DNA from 2 places in the Mesorhizobium sp. B283B1A genome. Region 2 is predicted to be linked to the other one. Evidence: predicted binding sites of a transcription regulator. Region 2 holds the regulator's gene; the other holds the start of a gene.
The links. The regulator HrcA, encoded in region 2, represses chaperone genes, less so after heat shock. The targets are predictions, from matches to a motif close to GTTAGCACTCNCNNNNNGNGAGTGCTAAC.

Region 1 (5,892 bases), on a different contig from region 2:
AGCGGCCAGGGCCAGCTTGGCAATCAAGTTCCTCATGTTCTCCTCCTCCAGGTTGGCCGCTGTCCGCGGCTTGGCGCCGCTCGCGCGGCGCTTCGTTTTCAGCCGTCCATCGGACGGCCGCAGGAATGCCGCACCATCAACCGGCACGGCAGTTTTCGAATACCCGGCGCGGCGGCTGTGCCGCCGACCAGTGAAAGCAGGGTCAGCCCGGCCTCGCGGCCGAGCGCGGTCAGGTTCATGTCGACCGAAGTCAGCGGCGGACGCGTCGCTTCCGCCACGATCTCCCAATTGTCGAAGCCGATCACGCCGACATCCTTGGGCACGTCGAGGCCGCGCTCGCGCAACGCATCGATGACGCCGCGCGCGATCTGGTCGTTGCCGCAAAAGACGGCGTCCGGCCTGTCGCTTTTGCCGTCGAACAGCTGCGCCACCGCTTGGTGCCCCCAGGCTTCCGACCAGGAGCCAAGCAGGGGTTCGGTGACCGGCAGGCCGTTTTCGGCGAGCACGTCGCGATAGGCCTGGGCGCGGGCGTGGACCACGGCAAAGCTCGCCGGTCCGCTGACATGGACGATGCTTCGGCGGCCGAGCCGGCAGAAATGCTCGACGGCCAGCCGCGCGCCGCCGGCGTCGTCGGAGACGAAGGCGACGGCGTCCGGATCGGGCTGGGTAAAGGCATAGATCACCGGAACGCGCAGGTTGGAGAGATCGATCGGCAGATGGCGGTCGATGCGCTTGCCGGTGGCGATGATGCCGTCGACGCGCTTGTCGAGCATGGCGTCCACATGCATTTGGCCGAGCCGCGGATCCTCCTCGACATTGCACAGGAACACCGAGACACCCTTGTCGACCAGCGCGTCCGAAATGCCCGACATCAGCGGCAGCGAGAAGCGGCCATAGGTATCGTTGGTGAGCAGGCCGACGGTGAAGCTTCGGCGCCGAAGCAGGCTCTGCGCCAGGCTGTTGGGGCGGAAGCCGAGGCTGCGCGCCGTCTCGCGGATGCGCTCGCGGGTCTCGGCGGTCATGCGCCCCTGGTCGTTAAGCGCCTTCGATGCGGTGGCGACGCTGACGCCGGCCTGCGCGGCCACGTCACGCAAGGTGACAGGCTTGGGAAAGACCGGGACAGGCTGATCGTCCGATGGCATCGCGCCGAAAATCCTTAGCTTGAGAAAAGGTTTTCTCTTACAGGTCGAAACAAAGCCCGGTCGATGGCCGAGCTTGATCGGAAATGTTTGGAAAAACCTTTTCTCAAGCCAAGGCTAGGCCAGATTGGGTGAGCGTTCAAGAGGGAAAAATGGCGAAGGTCTGTCGGTGGGAAGAGAAAGGGCTGAGGCTAGCAAGACTTTGATTCCTCGCCCCGGCCCGAGGCTTGATTGCCACGTGGTTCCCCCAATCCGTCGCTGCTTCGCAGCGCCACCTTTCCCCCCTCCGGAGGGAAAGGAAGGGAGCGTTGCTGGACGCGCGTTGACGGCAAGAAGCTTGGCGCCTTTCCTCTACCCCGTCGATCGGGGGAGAGGTGGCTCGGCGAAGCCGAGACGGAGTGGGGGTCGACCAGCGCTACATTAGACAATGCATGACACTATCGCCAAAGACTTGAAAAATGTGCGCGTGCCGTAGCCGCTCCCGTGGGGGCGAGAAACCCACGGATTGTGAGCGAAGTTTTAATCGCTTCGGCGCCATGGTGGCCGCTCGCCAGGAGTTTTGCCATGCCCGACACGTCCTACACCCCGAAAGGCCCGGCGGGGGCCGATGGCTCGCGGCGTGGCGGCCGGGCAGGGCAGGACAGTTCAGAGGATCGCGGCGACGCCGCGACCATCGCCCGGCTCAAGGCCGAAGTCGCGGCGCAGGCCGCACTCATCGCCAGGCAGGATGTTTCGCTGGCCCACAGCCGCAAGATCTTCGACCGCGCCTCGGTGGCCGCGCGCATCGGCGTTTGGGAGTGCAGCCTGCCCGACGAGCAACTGACCTGGACCGATGTCGTCTATGATCTGTTCGACCTGCCGCGGGGCTCGGTGCTCGATCGAAAGGCGGCGCTGGAATGCTATCCGCAGAGTTCGCGCAAGGTTCTGGAGACGATGCGCGGCCGTGCGATCGAAGAGCGCGGTGGTTTTACCCTCGATGCCGAGATCACTACCTTCGCCGGCCGCAGCCGCTGGATCCGTATCACCGCCACCGTCGAGTGCGAAGAAGGCGTGCCGGTGCGCATCTTCGGCATGAAACAGGATATCACCGAGGAAAAGATCCTCTCGGACCGGATGCGCTATCTCGCCGAATTCGACGCCATGCCCGGACTCGCCAATCGCGGCCGCTTCCAGGCGCGGCTTGCCCATGCCGACGAAAGCCGTGCGCTCGGCGCGTTGCTGCTGGTCGATCTCGACGGGTTCAAGGCGGTCAACGACACGTTCGGCCATGTCGTCGGCGACGAATGCCTGAAGGCGGCGGCCGAGCGTCTTGCCGGCGGCTGCGGAGAAGCGGAACTGGTGGCGCGCGTCGGCGGCGACGAGTTCGCGGTGCTGCTTGGGCCGCATCTCGATCGAAGTGCCGTCTCCAGCGTGGCGCGCCGCCTCATCGAGGTGATGGGCAAGCCGCTTGCCGTCCGCGGCCAGTCGCTCAGGCTCGGCGCTTCGATCGGCATCGCCTTCACCGATGCGGGTCCGCCCTGCGACCTGTTCCAGCACGCCGACACCGCGCTCTATGCCGCCAAGGCGGCAGGCCGCAACACGTTCCGCATCTTCAAGGCCGAGCCCGGCGTGAAGGGTCGCAGCGCCGCCGCTTGAGCGTCAACCGCGGTTCCGGCTAGCATCATTGTTCCATCGGTTCTGTAGCGCTATTTTCGATTTGGCATGCGGGCGTTCGCGAAAAGAGTGCTATGGAAGTCACGCGAGCATCCTTGCTGCCGATTTTTCCCTGACATTCGAGGCCATCTTCGTGCGTGAACCGTCGCTGCTGCCGGTCTTTGGGAAACAGGGCGTCAAGGCGCCCGCCGCCGGGGCGGCGGTGCGAGCCCGGCCGGCGGGTATCGTGCCGCGACTGCGCGAGATCCTGGTCACGCATGGCGGCATGGCGTTGAAGCTGTCGGTCATCGCCTGGACGGTAATGATCCTGGCTGCCGTATTTTTCTTGATCAAGGGTTGAGGCTCGACAGAGCGGCCGGGCCGAAAGACGGGATGCCAGATGGCAAATCGCTACGCACTGCGCATGGAGCTTCCCCAGAGCTGGACCATCATCGATGTCTTCACCGGCCAGCCCGCCGTGGTGCGGCAAAGAGTGATGGTGGGCATGAGCCCGCGCGATGCCGAGGACATGGTGGTGCAGATGAATGTCCGCGACGTCAAACGCCGGGAGAGGGCGGAACGAAAGGGCTGATTCCTAAATCGCGTCGTGCTGAAGCGGATTCATGCGAATTGCTTTAGGTCTTTGTTTTCATGTCGTTTCCCAAACCCCAGGTACTTTTGGGCGACATGCATTGGCCGTCAGTGCAACTGCAATGCGGGGAGCAGAACGCAAGCCCTGATCCGGTTCACCGCATTCGGAAGCAGGTCTCAGCCGAAATCGTCCGATGTCAACACATACATGCTCTTGCGTGTGCGGTCGTAGGCCTTCGACGCCACATCGCGAATGACGCTGCTTTCGATGTCGAAGGTGGCGAGGTAGCCGGCTTCGGTGGCGCTGGTTCGCGGCTGGATCTTGGTCATCGCGTCGGCGGCGACGGAAAAGGAAATCTGGAACATGCCGTCATGGCCGACGAAGCGGATCCGCTTGCCGGCTTCGTCATAGCTGCGGCTGCGGTTAGGAAAGGTCAGGCTCATGTTCTTGCCTCCTTTGTTTTGGCGCCATTCCCAAGGGAAAGCGCTTCGCACTTTTCCTGGAATTGCTTAGGCTTTCTTCACAGCCCGCTTCTTCTTCGGCGTCGGGTTCAGGGCTTCCGCGACGCGGTCGGCCTCTTCCTTGGCCAGGCGCAATTGCCTCAGCCTTGCCGTCTTGATCTCCCTGGCCCTTGCCTCGGACATGTACTCGGCGGTGGCCTTGTTGCGCTCCGCCGTCTTCTTCTGCTTGTCGACAAAGCGGGCTTCAGCTTTTTCCATGATCGTCTGATTGCCGTCGGCCATTGTGGAAATCTCCTTGTGCCCTGAAATCGTGAAAGTGAACTTGTCCGATAAATAGGCACTCGACCGGCAAAATTCAATTTTTTGAATTATTTGACCGGTTTGGGGTACCACGAAACCGGGTGCCGAAATAATACTTTTCAATATTTAATTTTGGTCGCGAATAATTTTGGCACTCCTATCTATCGAGTGCCAAAGCGCCTATAGGATGGGTGCGGCCGCCTAAGCCGGCCCCAGAAAGAAGTTCTCATGAAGTTTCGGCCACTCCACGATCGCGTCGTCATCCGGCGCGCCGAAGGCGATATCAAATCCAAGGGCGGCATCATCATCCCCGACACTGCCAAGGAAAAGCCGCAGGAAGGCGAAGTCATCGCCGTCGGCCCCGGCGCACGCGACGAAAACGGCGCGCTTGTGCCGCTCGACGTCAAGGCCGGCGACCTCATCCTGTTCGGCAAATGGTCGGGCACCGAGGTCAAGATCGACGGCGAGGACCTTCTGATCATGAAGGAAGCCGACATCATGGGCGTCATCGACAAGAGCGAGACTGGCGTCATCGACAAGAGCGAGACGGCCGTCACCGACAAACCTGCGGCCAAGAAGGCCGCCTGACCCGGCAGACACCGAGCTTCGGCGGCTCGGTGGCGAACGGGTCCACTCACACGAACGGGATTGAAAAAATGTCTGCCAAGGAAATCAAATTCGCCACCGACGCGCGCGACCGCATGTTGCGCGGCGTCGAGCTTCTCAACAACGCCGTCAAGGTGACTCTCGGTCCCAAGGGCCGCAATGTCGTCATCGGCAAGGCCTATGGCGCGCCGCGCATCACCAAGGACGGCGTCACCGTCGCCAAGGAAATCGAGCTTGCCGACAAGTTCGAGAACATGGGCGCGCAGATGGTGCGCGAAGTGGCCTCGAAGACCAATGACCTCGCCGGCGACGGCACCACCACGGCAACCGTGCTGGCCGCCTCGATCCTGCGCGAAGGCGCCAAGCTGGTCGCCGCCGGCATGAACCCGATGGACTTGAAGCGCGGCATCGACCAGGCCGTCGCCGCTGTCGTCGTGGAAATCAAGGCCAAGGCCAAGAAGGTCAAGTCGTCGGCCGAGATCGCCCAGGTCGGCACCATCGCCGCCAATGGCGATGCCAGCGTCGGCGCCATGATCGCCAAGGCGATGGACAAGGTCGGCAATGACGGCGTCATCACCGTCGAGGAAGCCAAGACCGCCGAAACCGAGCTCGACGTCGTCGAGGGCATGCAGTTCGATCGCGGCTATCTCTCACCCTATTTCGTCACCAATGCCGACAAGATGCGTGTCGAGCTGGAAGAGCCCTATGTGCTCATCCACGAGAAGAAGCTCGGCAATCTGCAGGCGATGCTGCCGATCCTCGAAGCCGTGGTGCAGAGCGGCCGGCCGTTGCTTATCATCGCCGAGGACGTCGAAGGCGAGGCGCTGGCCACGCTGGTCGTCAACAAGCTGCGTGGCGGCCTCAAGGTCGCGGCGGTCAAGGCGCCGGGCTTCGGCGACCGCCGCAAGGCGATGCTGGAAGACATAGCGGTGCTGACGGCAGGCCAGATGATCTCCGAGGATCTCGGCATCAAGCTTGAAAACGTCACCATCGAGATGCTCGGCCGCGCCAAGCGCGTGCTGATCGAGAAGGACACCACCACGATCGTCGACGGCGCCGGCACCAAGGCGACCATCCAGGCGCGCGTTGCCCAGATCAAGGGCCAGATCGAGGAGACGACGTCCGACTACGACAAGGAAAAGCTGCAGGAGCGGCTGGCCAA
Region 2 (5,892 bases):
CAGCGTCACCTCGATGCCGTCAGGCACGGTCCAGTTCCTGGCGACGGCGTCCAGAACCCTGGCCACGGTTTCCGGCTTCATCAGCGAGGGCGTGCCGCCACCGAGAAAGATGCTTGTCACCTCACGCGGGCCGGTGCGCTGGCGCATCGTCGCTAGTTCCGCCTCGAAGGCGGCGGCAAAGCGCTCCTGGTCGACCGGCTGGTGGCGAACATGGCTGTTGAAGTCGCAATAAGGGCATTTGGCCGCGCAGAACGGCCAATGAATGTAGACGCCGAAGCCGGGGGCCCGGTCGAGCAGCATGCTCATGCCTCGCCCAATCTCGCCAGATCCAATCGTGCCTGGGCGAATTTCTGGAAGGCACGGGCACGGTGCGACAGCGCGGTCGACTGGCCAGGCTTCCAGCCATGCTTTTCCTCGGCGCTCATCTCGCCAAACGTCTTGTCGAAACCATCCGGCAAGAACACCGGGTCGTAGCCGAAGCCGAGCTCGCCGCGCGGCGGCCAGACCAGCGTGCCCTCAGCCTCGCCGCGATAATATTCGGCCTCACCGTCGGGGAAAGCGAGGCAGATGACGGCGACGAAGCGGCCCTTGCGCTGCTCCGGCAAAGCGGCTCCCACTTCCTGCAACGCCACTTCGGTGCGCTGCATGGCCATGGCGAAATCCCTGCTGCCGTCAGGGGTTTCGGCCCAGTTGGCGGTGTAGACGCCGGGCGCGCCATCGAGCGCGTCGACGCACAGGCCGGAATCGTCGGACAGCGCCGGCAGGCCGGTCGCCTTCGCGGCGGCCAGCGCCTTGATGTAGGCGTTTTCCTCGAATGTGGTGCCGGTTTCGTCGGGTTCCGGCAGGCCATAGTCCTTGGCCGACTTCGCCTCGAAGCCGAACGGCCGCATCAGGTCGGCGAACTCGCGCAGCTTGCCGGCATTGTGGCTGGCAACGACGATCTTCTTGCCGTCAAGATTATGCATCAAAGGCCCCAGATTCTTGGCTCGGCAAACTCGATCGAATTGCCCGAGGGGTCGCGTATATAGATCGAACGGCCGCCTTGCGGCCATTCGAATTCGCTTTCGATGGCGATCTTTTTGGCCTCCAGAAGCGCTTTCCAGCCGGCGAGTTCGTCAGCGGTCGCCGCAAAGCAGAGATGGCCTTCGCCGACCGTGCCATGCGGCGGCACCTTCAGCTTGGTATCGGGCGCGGGTGGGATCTTGGTTGCCTCGGCGTTGAAGATGAGCAGCACACCGGGTCCGCAACGGAAGAAGAGGTGGCGGCCTTCGAGCTTGCCGAGGAGGTGAAGGCCGAGGGTGTCGGAGTAGAAGGCTTCGGCCGCCGCCAGATCGGTGACGTAGAGGGCTGATTCAAGAATGGCGGAGGGCGTCACGAGGCGCCCCCCTCTGGCCTGCCGGCCATCTCCCCCTCAGGTGGGGAGATTGGCAGTTTCAACGCCTCGCATCTCACGCCGCCGGAAATTGGCGAAACCCAACCGGATAGCTGATCTCCCCCCTTGAGGGGGAGATGGCCGGCAGGCCAGAGGGGGGCGCTCAAGCTCGCCATTTGGCCCTAAGCCACCGCCATCTGCTGCAAACTCACCAGGCGCTGGATGCCTTTCTTGGCCAGGCCCATCAAATCCGCGAACTGCCCTTCGGAGAACGGCTCGCCCTCGGCGGTGCCCTGGATCTCGACGATGCCGCCCTTGCCGGTCATGACGAAATTGGCGTCGGTGCCGGCCGATGAATCCTCGATGTAATCGAGGTCGATGACCGGCTGGCCGTCATGGATGCCGCAGGAAATCGCCGCGACATGGTCCTTCAGCACCTTGGAAACGCTGGTCATCTGCCGCGCTTCCATCCAGCGCAGGCAGTCGTACAGCGCCACCCAGCCGCCGGTGATCGAGGCGGTGCGGGTGCCGCCATCGGCCTGGATGACGTCGCAGTCGACGGTGATCTGCTGTTCGCCCAGCGCCTGCAGGTCGACCACGGCGCGCAGCGAACGGCCGATGAGACGCTGGATTTCCAGCGTGCGGCCGCCCTGCTTGCCGGCGGATGCCTCGCGGCGCATGCGCTCGCCGGTCGAGCGCGGCAGCATGCCATATTCGGCCGTCACCCAGCCCTTGCCGGAATTGCGCATCCAGCCCGGCACCTTCTCCTCGAGGCTCGCCGTGCACAGGACATGGGTGTCGCCGAACTTCACCAGGCACGAGCCTTCGGCGTGCTTGGAGACGCCGCGCTCGAAGGAGATGGCGCGCATTTCGTCGAATTGGCGTTTGGAGGGGCGCATTCAGGCTTCTTTCCCGTTATTTCTTCAAAATCGGCATTTTTTCGGATTCGTGGCCGGCTTGTAGCCTCACCAAGCCTAGGGCGCAAAGGAAAATGGCCGTACACAGACGCCGGGCGATCTGACGCAGACGCCGGGCGATCTGATGCAGACACCGGGTTGCGCCCACCGTGCCGAAGTCTATATCCTGAACAAGGAGGTTTTTGGCCGTATGACCAAGGCAGTCGATCCGAGTTCGCAATCGCCCGCACTTCAATCACTCGACATGCGCTCACGCGACATCTTCCGGCGCATCGTCGATTCCTATCTCAGGGATGGCGAGCCCGTGGGCTCGCGCAGCCTGTCGCGCATCCTGCCCTCCTCGCTGTCGCCGGCTACCATCCGCAATGTGATGAGCGACCTGGAACATCTCGGGCTGATCTATGCGCCGCACATCTCGGCCGGCCGGCTGCCGACGCAGGCCGGCCTGCGTTTCTTCGTCGATGCCTTCATGGAACTTGGCGACCTCTCCGACGAGGAGCGCCGCACCATCGAGGCACAGGTGCGGGCCTCGGGCTCGGGCGCGACGCTGGAGCATATGCTGACCGAGGCCAGCCAGATGCTGTCGGGCATGTCGCGCGGCGCCGGCCTGGTGCTGGCCGCCAAGAACGAGGTGGCGCTGAAGCACATCGAATTCATCCAGCTGGAGCCGACCAAGGCACTTGCCGTGCTGGTGTCGCAGAATGGCGACGTCGAAAACCGCGTCGTCGAGCTGCCCGCCGGCATCACCGTCTCGCAATTGCACGAGGCCTCGAATTTCCTCAACGCGCATATTCGAGGCCGCACGCTGGCCGAGGCACGGACCGAGATCGCTCGCATCAAGGAAGAGACAAGGGCAGCGCTGGACACGCTGTCGCAGGATCTCGTCGAGAAGGGGCTGGCGGTATGGGCGGGCGCCGAAAGCGGCCTGCCGGCGCGGCTCATCGTGCGCGGCCGGGCCAACCTCCTCGAAAACGTCACCGCGCAGGCCGATATCGAACTGCTGCGGCACCTGTTCGAGGACATGGAGACGCAGGATGGGCTGATCCAGCTGCTTGACCTGGCCGAGCAGGGATCAGGGGTGCGCATCTTCATCGGCTCGGAAAACAAGCTGTTCTCGCTGTCGGGCTCGTCGCTGGTGGTCGCGCCCTATCGCGACAAGGATGCCCGCGTCGTCGGCGCGCTCGGCGTCATCGGCCCGACCCGGCTGAATTACGCGCGCATCGTGCCGATGGTGGATTACACGGCACAGCTGATATCGCGCATGCTGCGCTAGGTGTATTGATATTCAGCCGGCCTGCGAGCGGCGACTTCCTGCGCTTCCTGGCCGCCAAGGAGAAAAAGAATGGCGCTCGAAGAGTTCAAGGCCCGGATCAGCCTGCTGCTGGAGGAAATGGTCAACCAGCCGGAAGACCAGCACGAAATCCAGGAACAGCTGCGCGAGAAGCTGCGCGAAATGCGCGCCATGGGCCTGCCGCTGCCGGCGGATCTCGTCGCCTTGGAAAAGCGCCTCGACGACGATTTTTACGCCGCCGGGACCTGAACCCGGAAGCAAGACGGAACCCAGGGACAAACCGGCCGTTGATTTCCTTCGCGACCAGGTGGAGGGACGACAATGATCGCTGGGACCCGAATGGCCGGACTGGGGCTTTCCGCACTGCTCCTCGCGACCGCGGCGTTCGCCCAGCAGGCCGATCAGCCGGTGCTGAAGGGTCCGGCCGCCTTTGGCGACTGGCGCGCCGACAAGCCCGGCGTGCGCCGCCTGATCAAGCCGGAAGACCTGCCGAAGCCCAATGTCGCCAAGTCGGCCTCGAACAGCGCCGGCCTTGCCGAAAGGCCGGCGGACGCCAAACCCCAACTGCCGGAAGGCTTTTCAGCCGAGCTGATCGCGTCGGGCATCGACAATCCGCGGGTGGTGCGCACAGCACCCAATGGCGACCTGTTCGTCGCCGACAGCGAAGCCAACCAGGTCCGCGTCTACCGCCTGACCGAGGGCAGCGCCAAACCCGCCGAGAAAAGCATCTTCGCCGGCGATCTCAACCAGCCCTACGGCATTGCCTTCTACCCGCCGGGCAGCGACCCGCAATGGGTCTACGTCGCCAACAGCGACAGCATCGTGCGCTTTGCCTACCGCAATGGCGACCTCAAGGCATCCGCCGACCCGGAAACCATCGTCGACGACATTCCCTCGAACCATCACTGGACGCGCGACATCGCCTTTTCGCCTGACGGCAAGACGCTCTATCTGTCGGTCGGCTCGGGCTCGAACGCCGCCGGGGAAATGGGCAAGAACCCGAGAGGCGGACTCGAGGCATGGGTCAAGTCAAAGCCGCTCGGCGCCAGCTGGGGCTCCGAAGAGGGACGCGCCGACGTGCAGGCCTTCGACCCCGACGGCAAGAACGGCCGCACCGTCGCCACCGGCCTGCGCAACTGCTCGGGCATGACCGTCCAGCCGGCGACCGGCGCGCTGTGGTGCGTCGTCAACGAGCGCGATGCGCTCGGCGACAATGTGCCAGCCGAATACGCCACATCGGTCAGGGAAGGCGCCTTCTATGGCTGGCCCTGGTACTATATCGGCAACAACGAAGATCCGCGCCACAACGGCGAGCGCCCCGACCTTGCCGGCAAGGTCGATATTCCCGATGTGCTGATGCAGGCGCATTCGGCGCCGCTCAACATCGCCTTCTACGACGGCAAGGACCTGCCCGCGGACGCGGGATTTCCGAGGGAATACCGCGGCGATGCCTTCGTCGCCCTGCACGGCTCCTGGAACCGCGGCAACAGGACCGGCTACAAGGTCGTGCGCCTGCTGTTCAGGGATGGCAAGCCGACCGGCGAATACGAGGATTTCATGACCGGCTTCGTCGTCTCCAACGGCGAGGTGTGGGGCCGGCCGGTCGGCGTGACGGTGGCCAAGGATGGCGCGCTGATCGTGACCGAAGACGGCAACGGCACCATCTGGCGCGTGACCTACGATGGCGGCCGTTCCTGATCCTGCAGGGCGGCGCAGCCCCTTCACCCGGATGAGGGGGCCAGCGCGACGTATCTCGGATGTCTGGTGCAATGGATTCCGACCCCAGAGAATTCAATTCTGGCCCGTTCCATGCGACAAGGCAGGCCAATCCGGGACCACCAGCCATGACCCTCACCGGCTTTCTCGCCTACAGTGCCGCCCTCGGCATCGCCGCCGCCATTCCCGGTCCCGGCGTCACCGCGCTGGTCGCGCGGGCGCTCGGCTCCGGCTTCCGTTCATCGCTGGCCATGTCCTTTGGCCTGATGCTCGGCGACCTCACCTACCTGACCGCCGTGGTGCTCGGCCTCGCCTTCGTCGCGCAGACTTTCGGCATGGTGTTCCTGGCGATCAAATGGGCCGGCGTCGCGTATCTGGCTTTTCTCGGCTGGCGTTTCTGGACCGCCGGTATCACCGCTGAAACCGTCGAGGCGAAGAAGGGCAAGGGCGGGTTGGCGTCGAGTTTCGTCGCCGGGCTGACCGTCACGCTCGGCAATCCGAAGACGATGATCTTCTACCTGGCGATCACGCCCACCATCGTCGACCTGAAGACCATCACGCTGGCCGATTACGGCATTCTGGTCGCGCTGACGATC

Region 1: groES (co-chaperone GroES) is a predicted target of HrcA. The motif match lies at 4,272-4,300, and genes of this name have one in related genera.

The regions. Positions count from the first base shown of each region.
Region 1 is NZ_JAIUIQ010000014.1:1,263-7,154, reverse strand. It holds gene LB577_RS14085 (ABC transporter substrate-binding protein) at 1-36, opposite strand, end outside; gene LB577_RS14080 (LacI family DNA-binding transcriptional regulator) at 99-1,142, opposite strand; gene LB577_RS14075 (diguanylate cyclase domain-containing protein) at 1,704-2,774, shown strand; gene LB577_RS14070 (hypothetical protein) at 2,926-3,132, shown strand; gene LB577_RS14065 (hypothetical protein) at 3,172-3,363, shown strand; gene LB577_RS14060 (DUF1488 domain-containing protein) at 3,540-3,806, opposite strand; gene LB577_RS14055 (hypothetical protein) at 3,873-4,106, opposite strand; gene groES (co-chaperone GroES) at 4,353-4,712, shown strand; gene groL (chaperonin GroEL) at 4,781-5,892, shown strand, end outside.
Region 2 is NZ_JAIUIQ010000034.1:49,239-55,130, reverse strand. It holds gene hemW (radical SAM family heme chaperone HemW) at 1-306, opposite strand, end outside; gene rdgB (RdgB/HAM1 family non-canonical purine NTP pyrophosphatase) at 303-965, opposite strand; gene LB577_RS24615 (VOC family protein) at 965-1,375, opposite strand; gene rph (ribonuclease PH) at 1,555-2,271, opposite strand; gene hrcA (heat-inducible transcriptional repressor HrcA) at 2,480-3,562, shown strand; gene LB577_RS24600 (hypothetical protein) at 3,632-3,829, shown strand; gene LB577_RS24595 (PQQ-dependent sugar dehydrogenase) at 3,902-5,278, shown strand; gene LB577_RS24590 (LysE family translocator) at 5,425-5,892, shown strand, end outside.